DNA from 2 places in the Veillonella rodentium genome. Region 2 is predicted to be linked to the other one. Evidence: riboswitches for the same ligand, from Rfam matches in the RefSeq annotation. Region 2 holds a riboswitch; the other holds the start of a gene.
The links. A riboswitch is a leader RNA that binds a small molecule or an ion and turns the genes downstream of it on or off. The one in region 2 is predicted to bind cobalamin.
Positions count from the first base shown of each region.

Region 1: another riboswitch for cobalamin. It lies ahead of CKV62_RS09125 (methylmalonyl-CoA mutase family protein); the one in region 2 lies ahead of nikB (nickel ABC transporter permease).

Region 1 covers NZ_LT906470.1:1,976,178-1,982,664, forward strand. Annotated here, with positions in the region: gene scpA (methylmalonyl-CoA mutase) at 1-2,017, opposite strand, end outside; gene CKV62_RS09125 (methylmalonyl-CoA mutase family protein) at 2,022-4,184, opposite strand; cobalamin riboswitch at 4,443-4,617, opposite strand; gene rarD (EamA family transporter RarD) at 4,795-5,679, shown strand; gene CKV62_RS09135 (tetratricopeptide repeat protein) at 5,817-6,431, opposite strand.
Region 2 covers NZ_LT906470.1:1,748,617-1,755,103, forward strand. Annotated here, with positions in the region: gene CKV62_RS08170 (ABC transporter ATP-binding protein) at 1-89, opposite strand, end outside; gene CKV62_RS08175 (ABC transporter substrate-binding protein) at 102-1,670, opposite strand; gene nikC (nickel transporter permease) at 1,826-2,647, opposite strand; gene nikB (nickel ABC transporter permease) at 2,647-3,585, opposite strand; cobalamin riboswitch at 3,801-3,986, opposite strand; gene potE (putrescine-ornithine antiporter) at 4,116-5,447, opposite strand; gene argH (argininosuccinate lyase) at 5,987-6,487, opposite strand, start outside.

The DNA of each region.
Region 1 (6,487 bases), 230 kb from region 2:
CCCGCTTGTTGAGTTCCTCTACAAGTTGAGGCAACAATGTTTTATGCCCCGCCGCAAGAGAACTGAATCCGACAATATGAACGTCATTATCCACCGCATCCTGAGCTGTTTCTTCCGGAGTCTGGAACAAAGGTCCGATATCCACGTCAAAGCCCATATCCGCGAAGGATGTAGCAATTACTTTCGCGCCGCGATCATGACCGTCCTGACCCATCTTGGCAATCATGATACGAGGACGACGACCTTCGATTTCTTCAAAATCATCCGCCATCTGACGTACTTCCCTGATCACATCGTCATCTTCAAATTCGCTGGAGTATACGCCGGAGATGGAACGGATAACCGCTTTATGACGGCCGCACACCTTTTCAACGGCAAAGGAAATTTCGCCCAGGGATGCACGGGCACGGGCCGCTTCAAGCGCAAGGGCAAGCAAGTTGCCTTCGCCCGATTCCGTAGCGTTCGTAATCGCTTCGAGACAGGATTGAACCTTTTCTTCATCGCGGTTGGCGCGCAATTGTTCAAGGCGACGAATTTGCGCTTCACGTACCGCCGTATTATCTACATCGAGAATATCCAACGGATCTTCCTTATCTAAGCGATATTTGTTGATGCCGATGATCGCTTCACGACCGGAGTCGATACGAGCCTGACGACGTGCGGCGGCTTCTTCGATACGCATCTTAGGAAGCCCTGTGTCGATAGCTTTCGCCATACCGCCGAGGGATTCGATTTCCTGAATGTGACCCCAGGCGCGACGAATCAATTCGTCGGTCAACGCTTCTACATAGTAGGAGCCGCCCCATGGGTCGATAACCTTACATACCTTCGTTTCATCCTGGATGTAAAGTTGAGTATTACGCGCAATACGCGCCGAGAAGTCCGTAGGCAATGCGATCGCTTCGTCAAGCGCATTCGTATGAAGTGACTGGGTATGACCCAAAGCGGCGCCCATCGCTTCCATACATGTACGAGCCACGTTGTTGAACGGATCCTGTTCCGTAAGAGACCAGCCGGATGTCTGGCTATGTGTACGAAGAGCCATGGATTTAGGATTTTCAGAGCCGAAGCTTTTAATAATCTTAGCCCACAACATACGAGCCGCACGCATCTTCGCCACTTCCATGAAGTAGTTTTTGCCGATAGCCCAGAAGAAGGACAAGCGCGGTGCGAACTGGTCAACGTGAAGGCCCGCATTGACACCGGTACGGATGTACTCGAGACCGTCGGCCAATGTATAACCCAATTCGATATCCGCCGTAGCGCCCGCTTCCTGCATATGGTAACCGGAAATGGAGATGCTGTTAAACTTCGGCATATTTTGCGATGTATACGCGAAGATATCCCCGATGATACGCATGGATGTAGCCGGAGGATAGATATATGTATTACGCACCATGAATTCTTTCAAAATATCGTTTTGAATTGTGCCGGCCATAACCTTTTTATCTACGCCCTGTTCTTCACCGGCTAAGATGTAGAACGCCATTACCGGCAAAACGGCGCCGTTCATGGTCATGGATACGGACATCTGATCAAGAGGAATACCGGAGAACAGAATTTCCATATCCAGGATGGAATCCACCGCAACGCCCGCTTTACCGACGTCGCCCACAACGCGTGGATGGTCGGAGTCATAGCCGCGGTGAGTGGCAAGGTCAAAGGCGATAGACAAACCCTTCTGACCGGCTGCCAAGTTACGGCGATAGAACGCATTGGATTCTTCCGCTGTGGAGAAACCGGCGTACTGACGAACCGTCCAAGGACGCGTTACATACATCGTGGAATAAGGTCCGCGCAAATACGGAGGCACACCGGCCATGTAATCGAGATGTGTCATTCCTTCATAATCCCTCTCCGTATAGAGCGGTTTCACCTGAATCTGTTCCATCGTCGTATTGTATAACTCTTCAAAGCTTTTTCCCGTTTCCTTTTGGAGTTCAGCAAGCCATGCATCGCGAGATGTAGCCGTCTGGGTTCCCAAGCCAAGAGAGGAGAAGTCTGGATTTTTAAACATGAGCTCACATCCCTTTCTTATCTTGTAACGTATGTAAGATTTCGTAACAATTTGCACGAACGGAAATGAAATCATCTACGCCCGCTTCGCGGTAGGTAGGCTCCAGGTCCTTCGGAGGTGCCCCTGCCAGGATAACCGTCACATTCGGCATAGTTTCCTTCAACTCCTTGGCGAGCGGCGGAACCAATTCAGGATAAGTGGCATCCGTAGAACAGATAACCACTACATCGGCGCCGCTTTCACGAGCCGCCTTCGCCGCATCAGCCGTCGTTTCATGACCGTCGTTCTTGATAACCTCGAACGCCGCCACTTCAAAGAAGCCTGTGGAGAAATCGGCGCGCGGTTTATGTTGCGGTATAGGACCCATATTCGCCAGGAATACCTTCACATTGTCCTTCGTCCGTTGTTTGTATTCTTCCGTACGCATTCTGAGCGCCTCAAATTGTTCCGTCCAGCGATGAGGCGTGATGGCTTCGATCGTTTCCGATGAGATATCGCCCGCATCTAAAGCTTTGCGGATTTGACGCATCGTCAATTTCTGCAACGCCCCCAGTTCGATAAGTCCGATCAATGCGCCCGGTTCCGTCGTACTCGCCTCCAGCGCCGCCTGAGCTTTCGCAACCGCATCAGGATCGGCTCCGGCCAGGTACGCCTCGATTTGCGCCGTCCGTTTTTGACGCAATGTATCCTGATTTTCAGGCTTAGGATCCAAGAGTTCTTCGGTCATGTTCGCATACATGTTGTTCCCTACGGCAACGTCTTTGCGGTATGCCAGGTTCTCGAACCGCTCTGCCAATACAGCTTTCACCTGCACCTGCGGATACCCTTCCTTCAATGCGGCGACAATGCCGCCTTTCGCTTCAATAGTCTGAAATTCGGCCCAGATTTTTTCACACAGTTCGGCCGCCAAGGTTTCCACATACCAGGAACCGCCTACAGGATCCACAGGTTGACGCAATTCGAATTCTGTCTGCAACATGACCTGAATATTACGCGCAATACGACGGGAGAAATCGTCGGATTTGCGAATCGGCTGGTCAAACGGAGATACTTCCAGGCTGTCCAAACCGCCCACAACGCCGGAGAATGCCTGTGTCGTGTTACGCAACAGATTTACATACGGATCGTATACGGTCTTTGTGAAAGCCGATGTTCTGCCGTGAACATGCACCGCGCGATCGCTTTCATCAGCACCGAAGGCCTCCATGATACGCGCCCAGATCACACGCAAAGCGCGCAATTTCGCAATTTCCATGAAGAAATTGGCCCCTAAGGAGAATGTGAACATCATGCTGTTTGCAATGGTGTGAATATCCACGTTGCGTTGCGCCAGCTGACGAACATAGCACGCCGCCGTCGCCAGAGCGTAAGCCACTTCCTGCACATCATTAGCACCGCCGTTTGCATAGGCATCGCCGGAAATAAGGACAGTCTTGAGCTGTGGCGCCTGTTCGGAAGCCCAGATCACGCTATGTGCCATTTCATCAAACGCCGTGTCCAACGACATATGCAGCGTGCCGTCCTTCACCCATACGCCGATAGGATCCGCGCCTACGAGACCTTTCAGGTCGGACGTCTGTTTTTTCGTCGCTTTCACAGTGGCGGAAATCATCCCCAACAGGATGGCGGATGATGCACCGGCCTCGATGTAGAGAGGATTTTCTTTGAAGTTAAACCGTTCCAATAATTGCGTGCAATCTTCAACAGTCGATAAAGATGTACCGCCCTCGCCTACAGCGGCGTCGACCTGCACATCCTGATCATGACGCGTCGCTTCATCCAGCCGGATGTTATGAATCGTACTGCCCTTGACAATTTCGTACAGGCTCGCATGATTTGCGTCCTTCGGTAACGACTCATCTACGTATTGCGACACGCCCCAGGAATCCTTAATATAGCCGCTCGCCTTGGTGCCTCTCAAAAATTGCCCCGCACCGGGATACACTCCCTTCGGAATTTTTTCCTGATGCAACGCTGGCGTATAAATCGGCTGTAAAGTAATTCCTTCATAGGTTTTGGTGAACATCTTTTTATGAAAGTCCCCGCCCTTTAAAGCCTTTTCAACCTCAGCCTGCCATTTTTCATACGTAGGTTTCTCAAATTCATCAAATGACACAGGAGCTAGCAGTTCACTATTTGCGGCATTTGAAGCCATTTTATCAGACATATATGTGCCTCCTTTTCAACTCGAAACCATACTGGGAACAGCGAATCCGTCATCGTACCTATAAACTGTTCGGGATGAATCCGACTCGAGCAAATCCGGCATTACCGAGTCGTAATACAAAGCTCCTAATACGCCCCTCCCGAATGGCAACAAAAAACGTGCCACCCTGGAGTGACACGTTAGGTTTCTTGTTGAAAGGTACACAAAAACCTCTAAGCAGTATACCTCAATCCCCTTCCTATCGCTCGTAGGTACATAACGGTGATTATCAAATAGGCAGTTCTCCTGGCTCGGGGTCATCGCCTCGCTTTCGCCTTCCCAGATTGCTCCAGTGACATTATGAAAGCAGGCTCGTCCTTACAGTGGCGGGACCGCATCGGCTTATACCGATTTCTCTATTAAGTCTTGTGACACCTATTCTCAATATTTTGTTGTTCTCCCTTAAATATAGTGTAAAACACTGCATCCAGTCAACATTTATAAAATCAATTCATAAGTACCTAATTTTATATTATATGTAAAAAGCATACAGCATAACTAAAAGTAATATATTCGCATCGCACATGAATAATGCTATAATAAATCATATTTACCAGGAGGCATCTATTCTATGGAACACACAGATAAAAAAGGGCTGCTTATGGCCCTCAGCTGTTATATCATATGGGGATTACTCCCTATTTACTGGGCACTGTTACAGCACATTTCCCCTTATACCGTACTGGCTCATCGCATCATATGGTCCGGCATTTTTATGGCTTTCATCGTTATGGGCATAAATTTTACACAATTCAAAAAGGACTGCCACCATTTATGGACACATCATTCACAAATCGAACTGCTCCTATGCACCGCATTACTGGTCAGCCTCAACTGGGGCACCTATATCTGGGCCATCGCGAATAATCATGTTATGGACACCAGTCTCGGCTACTATATCAACCCGCTCCTCAATGTACTGTTGGGCGTCATCATTTTCAAAGAGGTCCTCACGTTTCCGAAAAAGCTCAGTGTCGGCATCGCCGCCTTGGGCATCACCTTCCTTACGTGGCAACTGGGCTCTCTGCCGTGGATTTCCGTGGCCCTCGCCGTCTCATTCGGCCTCTACGGTGCGGTAAAGAAAAAACTGATCATCCATCCGTTCACGAGCATCGCCCTCGAAACATGGATTGTAACCCCTCTCGCCGTATTGTACACGACGTTCATCGACACATCGTCATGGTCCTATTTCGGCACGGACTGGAATACGACCCTGCTGTTCATCGGATCGGGCCTGACCACATCGGCTCCGCTCATACTGTTTTCGTATGGCGCCCGCCTGTTACCGCTTAATGTACTCGGCTTTCTGCAATACGTATCGCCTACCATCGCGTTACTCCTGGCGATCTTCTACTTCGGTGAAAGCTTCACTACGACGAACATCATCGCCTTCTCCTGTATCTGGCTCGCCCTCGTCATCTTTACGATGTCGAATCAGTTGCAACGGAACAGGTAAAATATATATTCAACATATAAACAATATAGCCCCTCCGCTATTAAAGAATAACATCTTTGTGCCGCCCTGATATCAGATTGAACTTGATCTGATGGTAGGGCGACCTTCATAGTGGAAGGGCTATTTTACTATATAAATTATTTTATCAATGCTTCAAAGCGGGGCTGACCGTGGTATTTCATAAAATGATCCTGCTCCGCTGCCACGGCTTTCACGGACGGATCGATTTTAATCGCCTGTTCCAGCCAGTCGAGAGCTTTTACATCATCCCCCTGATCCGCATAAATGGTGGCGATACCGTAAACGGACCATGTATTACGAGGATCCTTTTCCAATACACGCTCAAACCATTCCTTGGACTCGTTCAAGCGGCCCTGCAATTTATAGACCATCGCCATATTGTAATAATTGGCCACGTTATCGGAATCTAAATCGTAAGATTTCCTGGTGTCCTGCAGACCCTTGTCCGTATCCCCCTGTAGCGCCTCCGCCATGCCGCGCACAGAATACGCCTCCGCATTGCCCGCATGAGCCGCTATCGATGCGGTGGCCTCCTGTACGGCCTTGTCGTAATCGCCCGCTGAAAGGGCCGACTTGGCCGCCGTTACATGTGAATCGGAGTCCTCATTCACCTTGGACTTCTCCACCGTTGTGGCCGTAGCGGTCTCCTGCGTCCGGTCTCTATCGACGCCACACCCCCAGACACCAAGCAAACTTACGAGCAAATATACACATAATAAAGCAGATCTCATAAAACACCCCGCTTATCAATTCTACCGATTTAGACACAATTTCCGGAGATGCGGTT
Region 2 (6,487 bases):
CGTTCCAAGGTAAAGTTTACATCCATAACAGCAGGCACACCTTGATACGCGATGCTAAGGTTTTCTACAGTAAGTACGTTTTCTGCCATTACAGCTCCTCATTATTTCGTAATTTTATTTGTAATCCAGTAGTAATCACTTGGGTACATAACAGCACCTTTCAAGTAAGAACCGGTTACGATATTAGTTTTTGGATACCCCAAGAACAATGCCGCACCGTCATTCATCAACAATTGTTGGATTTTAATAGCATAATCACGACGTTTAGCAGGGTCAAATTCGGTTTCTGCCGCATCTAACAATTGATCAACCTCTGGATTGGAATAACCGGAACCATTTTGAGGATTGGAACCATTGATATTGGTATGCCAGTAGTTCGCCAAGAACCAGATCGGGTCGCCCGTATTCGCCGTTACGATATTGGAAATAAGCATATCATAATCGCCGTCTTGACCCATTTTATCGATCAAGTTATAGTCAACAGTCTTGATTTTCATATCGATCCCCACTTTTTTGAGGTCCGCTTGTACAGCTTCCGCATAAAGTGGCAACTCAGCACGAGAGTTATATACAACAAAGTTGAATGTCAACGGTTTACCGTCTTTATCAAGGACACCGTCACCGTCAGTATCTTTCCAGCCGTCTTCCGCTAATAATTGTTTTGCCCGTTCCACATTATATGCATTAGGGTCTTTCAAATCATTGAAACCGTAATCCATGGATGGTGGAATTGGAGCGGAACCCGGAATAAATGTTCCTTTTAACAATACATCCGCATAGTTTTTGCGGTCCGTTGCGGAAATAACAGCAGCACGAACCTTGTCATCACCAAGGATACCACGTTGATTAATACGCGCCAATACTACGCGAAGAGATGCGATTTCATCTACCTTAAACTTATCGTTGCCTTGGAACAAACCGATTTCGCCGGGGCCGATGTTAACAGCCATGTCCACATCACCGGACTGCAAGCTCATAGCGCGCGTATTCGGATCATCGATGGATGGGATTTCTACAGTCTTGAACGGTACTTCACCATCCCAGTAATTTTCGTTTGCCACCATTTCAGCGCGTTCCTTCGTGAAAGATTTCACTACGTATGGACCGGTACCGATTGGACCTTCTTTAGCAAAGTTACGGCCGTCCTTTTCAGACTGTACATCGACGATGAGGAACAATGGATCCGCCAAAAGGCCGGGCATGTTAGGATATTCCTTATCCGTCTTGATGATCAATTGTTGACCGTTCGCTTCAATGGAATCATACTTGAAGAATGTTTTAGCGCGGTTGGATTTTTCAAAAGCGCGTTCAATGGATGCTTTTACAGCGGCCGCATCAACCTTTTTGCCGTTAGAGAATTTTACCTTGTCATTGATTGTGAAAGTCCAGGTTTTCTTATCGTCAGATACTTCCCATTTGGAGGCAATCCATGGCTGCGGCTTCATTTGTTCGTCGAATTTCGTCAACGTTTCGCCCACACCGTAACGCATAACAACCCATGCGAAGAAGTTTTCAGTCGGTTCCAATGTGGATGCGAAGTTTGTAACGGCTACTTTCAACGTATCCTTGTTCTCGGCGCCTTTATTATCAGCACCGCAACCGGCAATGAAGGAACCCATCATCACAATGCTAAGGCCTGTTATGAGGGCCTTTTTCCAAGATTTTTTCATGTAAATCTCCTTGTACAATTACAACATATAAAATATCACCATACCACGCTATGGGTGGTAGTAATGGTAAAACCATGTTAGAGTCCGTCCGCCACAGGACGGTTCTTTCACAGAATATATTTCGGATTTTTCCTGAATATACCTTAAGCTAAAATTTATCCCTGATTCTTAGGATCCACTACGTCACGTAGCGAGTCGGACCAGAGATTGAAGATAGCTACGACGAGCAAAATGGACATCCCCGGAAACACCATAAGCCATGGGCTCGTCTGTAAATATTGACGCCCCTCATTGAGCATAAGGCCCCATTCCGGAGTCGGCGGCTGCGCACCGAAACCGAGGAAGGATAACCCCGCAACCTCAATCATGATAGCACCGATATCGAGAGCACCGGTCGTTACGACAAGTGGTAATATATTCGGAATGATATGACGTCTGAGAATGGTTCCCGTAGAGGCCCCCATCATAACCGCCGCCGTTACATATTCCTCACCGCGTACTTTCAGCGTAAGAGAACGCACGATACGCGCATATTTCGCCCAGCCTACGACGGACAAAGCGAGAATGGTGTTTACAATACTACCGCCCAAAATACCGGCGATAGCAATCGCCAATACAACACCAGGGAAGGATAACATGATATCCGCCATACGCATGAGGACGATTTCGATTTTTCCGCCGAAATAGCCTGCCACCGCTCCTATAACGGTACCGATTGTCACCATGATAACAACGATAGACACGCCCATGAAGAGAGACAACTGCGTACCGTAAATGATACGGGACAATACGTCACGGCCCAGCTTATCCGTGCCGAACCAGTACTGCGCACTCGGCGCCTGCAGGGCCTGACTCATATTCGATGTGAAAGCATCGCCCGGTGCAAGCCATGGTGCAAAGATAGCGATGAACACGACAATAAGCATCAGCATACTGTAGAAAGAGAACAATTTATGTTTTTGAATAAATTCTGTCATTATGCTCTCTCCCGTTTCAATCTAGGATCCAATAGGATATACGATGCATCTACTAAAGCGTTGATGCACATATAAGCTAATGCAACCCACAACACAAAGCCTTCAATCAGCGGATAATCGCGCATGGTGATGGCATAAATCGCCATATTCCCGAGGCCAGGCCAGGAAAATACCATTTCCACTACGGCTACACCGCCTAAAAGCCATCCGATAAGCACGCCTAAGATGGTAATCAACGGAAGCAATGCATTCGGCAAGATATGACCGAATAAAATTTTAACTTCGCTGACACCACGAGCACGAGCTCCGATGACGTAATCCTTCTGCATTTCCTCCAGGATGACAAGACGTACTTGCCTCATGTACTTGGAACCTACCACTACGGCCAATGTAATTGCCGGGAGAATGACCCCCGTTGCCGTTACACGGGACGATGCGATCGGAACCAGACCTAACTTAAGACCAAAAATGTAGATTAACACTAGGCCCAACCAGAATGTCGGCATAGAGATACCTACAAAGGAAGCAAATCTGAGCAGATAGTCTATCCATTTATTCCGATTAAGAGCACTCACAATCCCTGCCGGCAGTGCATACAGCAATGTAAATACTAAGGCTGTTCCCGCGAGGGCTACCGTCCCCGGCAAAGCCTCCAGCATGCGATCCACCACCGGTTTTTTAGAGGAATAACTCATCCCCAAATCGCCGTGCGCCGCATTGACAACCCAATTCGCATACTGCACCAGAAACGGCTTATCGAGCCCCAACTGTGCTCGCGTTTCATCAATCGTTTCCTGAGATACAATCGTATCCGCCGTTTCCAATAACATCGTTACCGGATCACCGGGGGCTAAATAGGTTAGACAAAATGTCAAGAATGTAATGCCAAACAAGGTCACAATAAACTGACCGAGCTGTTTGGCAATGCGTTTGCCCATAGGCACCTCCTAAACTCTCCAAAACCCGAAATACCATCGATACATGAATAACTCTATAAGTGCTCCTCCAAGCTACTGCATTCTAATATCTCCTATCTCCATAATTTTATTGTTTTGCAATATGGAGGCCTCCACACACGTTGAGGTCTACAGGGAACTATGCACAAAAAAAGGCTAGCCAGCCTGACTAACCTCAACAGGAAATACCATATACAATATACCATTCCTTTAGAGCAGGCTTTCTGACTTATGATTCATCGCAACATCTCGGCCTTCCCAGTTCCCCAGTGACCCTATAATGAAACCTTGCTCCTCATTACAGCTATTTGCATAGTATGGGATTCACACCCATTTTCCTCTTTTACGCTCGGTATACACCGACACTCATTAGTTTATTCATTTTTATCGATTATAAATATACTATATTTATACTTAGTTTACAATACACATACCCCCTATGGGTACAAAGCATGCATCAAGGCACAAAAAAGAGGCCGTTACAGTAGTAACAGCCTCCAAAAGACGAGAGTTTAATCAATACTTTGTTGTAAACCGACCTGGCGGCGATGTAGCCATGCTTTGCGAACCATATAGGTTACAAAGCCGATGCCGATAGCAATAGCGCTGCTCATCATAGCATCCACGCCACATGCGTAAATTGCATACAAGCAGTATGCCACGCCAAACATCGCAACCGGTGCGAATCTTTTAACTTTCACCTCTGCAGCGCCCTCCTGTCGCATCATAGTCGTTACCGCTAAGATACACAACACATAAGGGAACACATTAGTTACAACGGCCAAGTTTACAAGATTTTCAAATTGCTGACGAAGGGAATCATCTGCCGTAAATAATGTAATCGCCGTTTCAATAGCTAACAAGATAAAGACGCCACGCACGGGAGCATCCTTGCTGTTCACACGAGCGAACACCTTAGGGAAATAACCGTGCTCCGCGCAGCTTTTAAAAACACGAGACAAAGTGAACTGCCAGCACAACAATGCGCCGAAGCAGGAAATCACCATAGCCGCCATTACGATATCAGCCACCGTATCATTGAACATGTATACGAAGGTCAAACCGAATGGTGCGTTAGAGTTCAAGAGATCAACGTTAGGCACGATACCGGCCATCACGTTAGTGGACAAGATGTAAATCACCGCCACTGCTAATGTGCCCGCTACAGTCGCAATAGGCACGTTTTTCTTTGGATTCTCTACAGCATCAGCATTCGCTGCAGCAGATTCAAATCCTAGGAAGCCCCACAATGTCAATGCAATAGATTGTTTGATTGCATCAAAGAACGGCAAGTCGTTTGGATTCCATGCCGCCATATAAGTGTCAGGGTTGAACCAGAACCAACCGAGGGTTCCGATTACAAGGACCGGGACGATAGCGCCCCAAATAGTAAGGTTGCTTAATTGGCCGGTGAAGCGATTACCGCGGAAATTCAAAATCGCCGCGAACCATAGCAATACGATTGCCGCTTCACTCATTTGAATGGCATTAAGATCAACCCCAAAGAAAACTGCGCCATAACCGACTGCAGATACTGCAATGGCTATATTAGCAATGATAAGCGATATGCTGTAAGCATAATTCGCCATAAAATGTCCAGTTTTACCGAAGCGGTATTCTGCATAGCCGCCCACGCCGCCACGTTTTGTGGAGAACATACCCGCTTGAGCAAAAATATACGCCAATACCAGCGCACCCACAGCTGTCACGAGCCAAGATAAAACTGAAATAGTACCAACTTGAGCCAAATTAGTCGGTAACATAATGATCCCAGCTCCTAGCATATTGGCTGCTACCATTGTGGTTAGCTGGAATACAGACATTTTTTTAGCGGTGGTTTTCATGTATCAATCCCCTTTCGTAAGGTGAATTTTTTCTCGTCCATAATTCACTTGTACTATATATACCGCTAAGTAAATCCAGTTCGTGCTGTGATGGGCTTGAATGTGGATTTACCGTTTTTATTCTTAATACGACTCCAATAATATCACCTATGAGTTCAAAATGAAAGTACTTTATTGACGGACATGTCATATTACACGAATTGAATAAATCATATATAATTTAACATGTAAAATGAACTGAATTTATTTTAATGATGACAATATATATTTTTACCCTATTTTATCCTGTGTCTATATGTAATTTTTCCTATCTATGACGGTTATGGTATCGTGGTACAAGACTATCACTTTATACAGTCCACTACACGCGAACACAAAATCACACCATTTTTATAGTACATTCTCACTTACAATACATAACAGTTTCAGCAAACAAAAAGCCAATATATACATAGGTCCATAATGATTCCCTTAACGGCAAATCAACGCTTATGTATATATCGGCTTTATAAATTTTTCAGCTATACTGATGAATCATATTATTCCTGTACGGATTCAACAATGGCCTTCCAGTCCGCAATTTGTTTTTCTTCTGCGGCGATAACGGCTTTCCCGTTATTCCGTTGCCGCTCCACACAGTCCGGTGCGGTACCGGAGTAGTTGTTACGTCCCGCTATGCAGGCTTCAATAGAGATGGCATCTAAAATATCCGCATCAAAGTGATGAGAGATGGCTTTGAAATCCTCTACGGATAAATCGAGGAGAACACAGCCTTTTTCGATACAATGATGTACGGCCTTGCCCACGATTTCGTGAGCTTCACGGAACGGAACACCTTTTTTCGCAAGGTAATCCGCCATATCCGTCGCATTGGAGAAATCGTCATCAAGGACGGCTTTCATATGAGCACCGTTTACCTTCATCCCCCGAATCATAGCCGCATTGATGGATAATGCAAAGTGAACCGTATCAATGACATCAAAGATACCCTCTTTATCCTCCTGCATATCCTTGTTGTACGTCAACGGCAAACCTTTGAG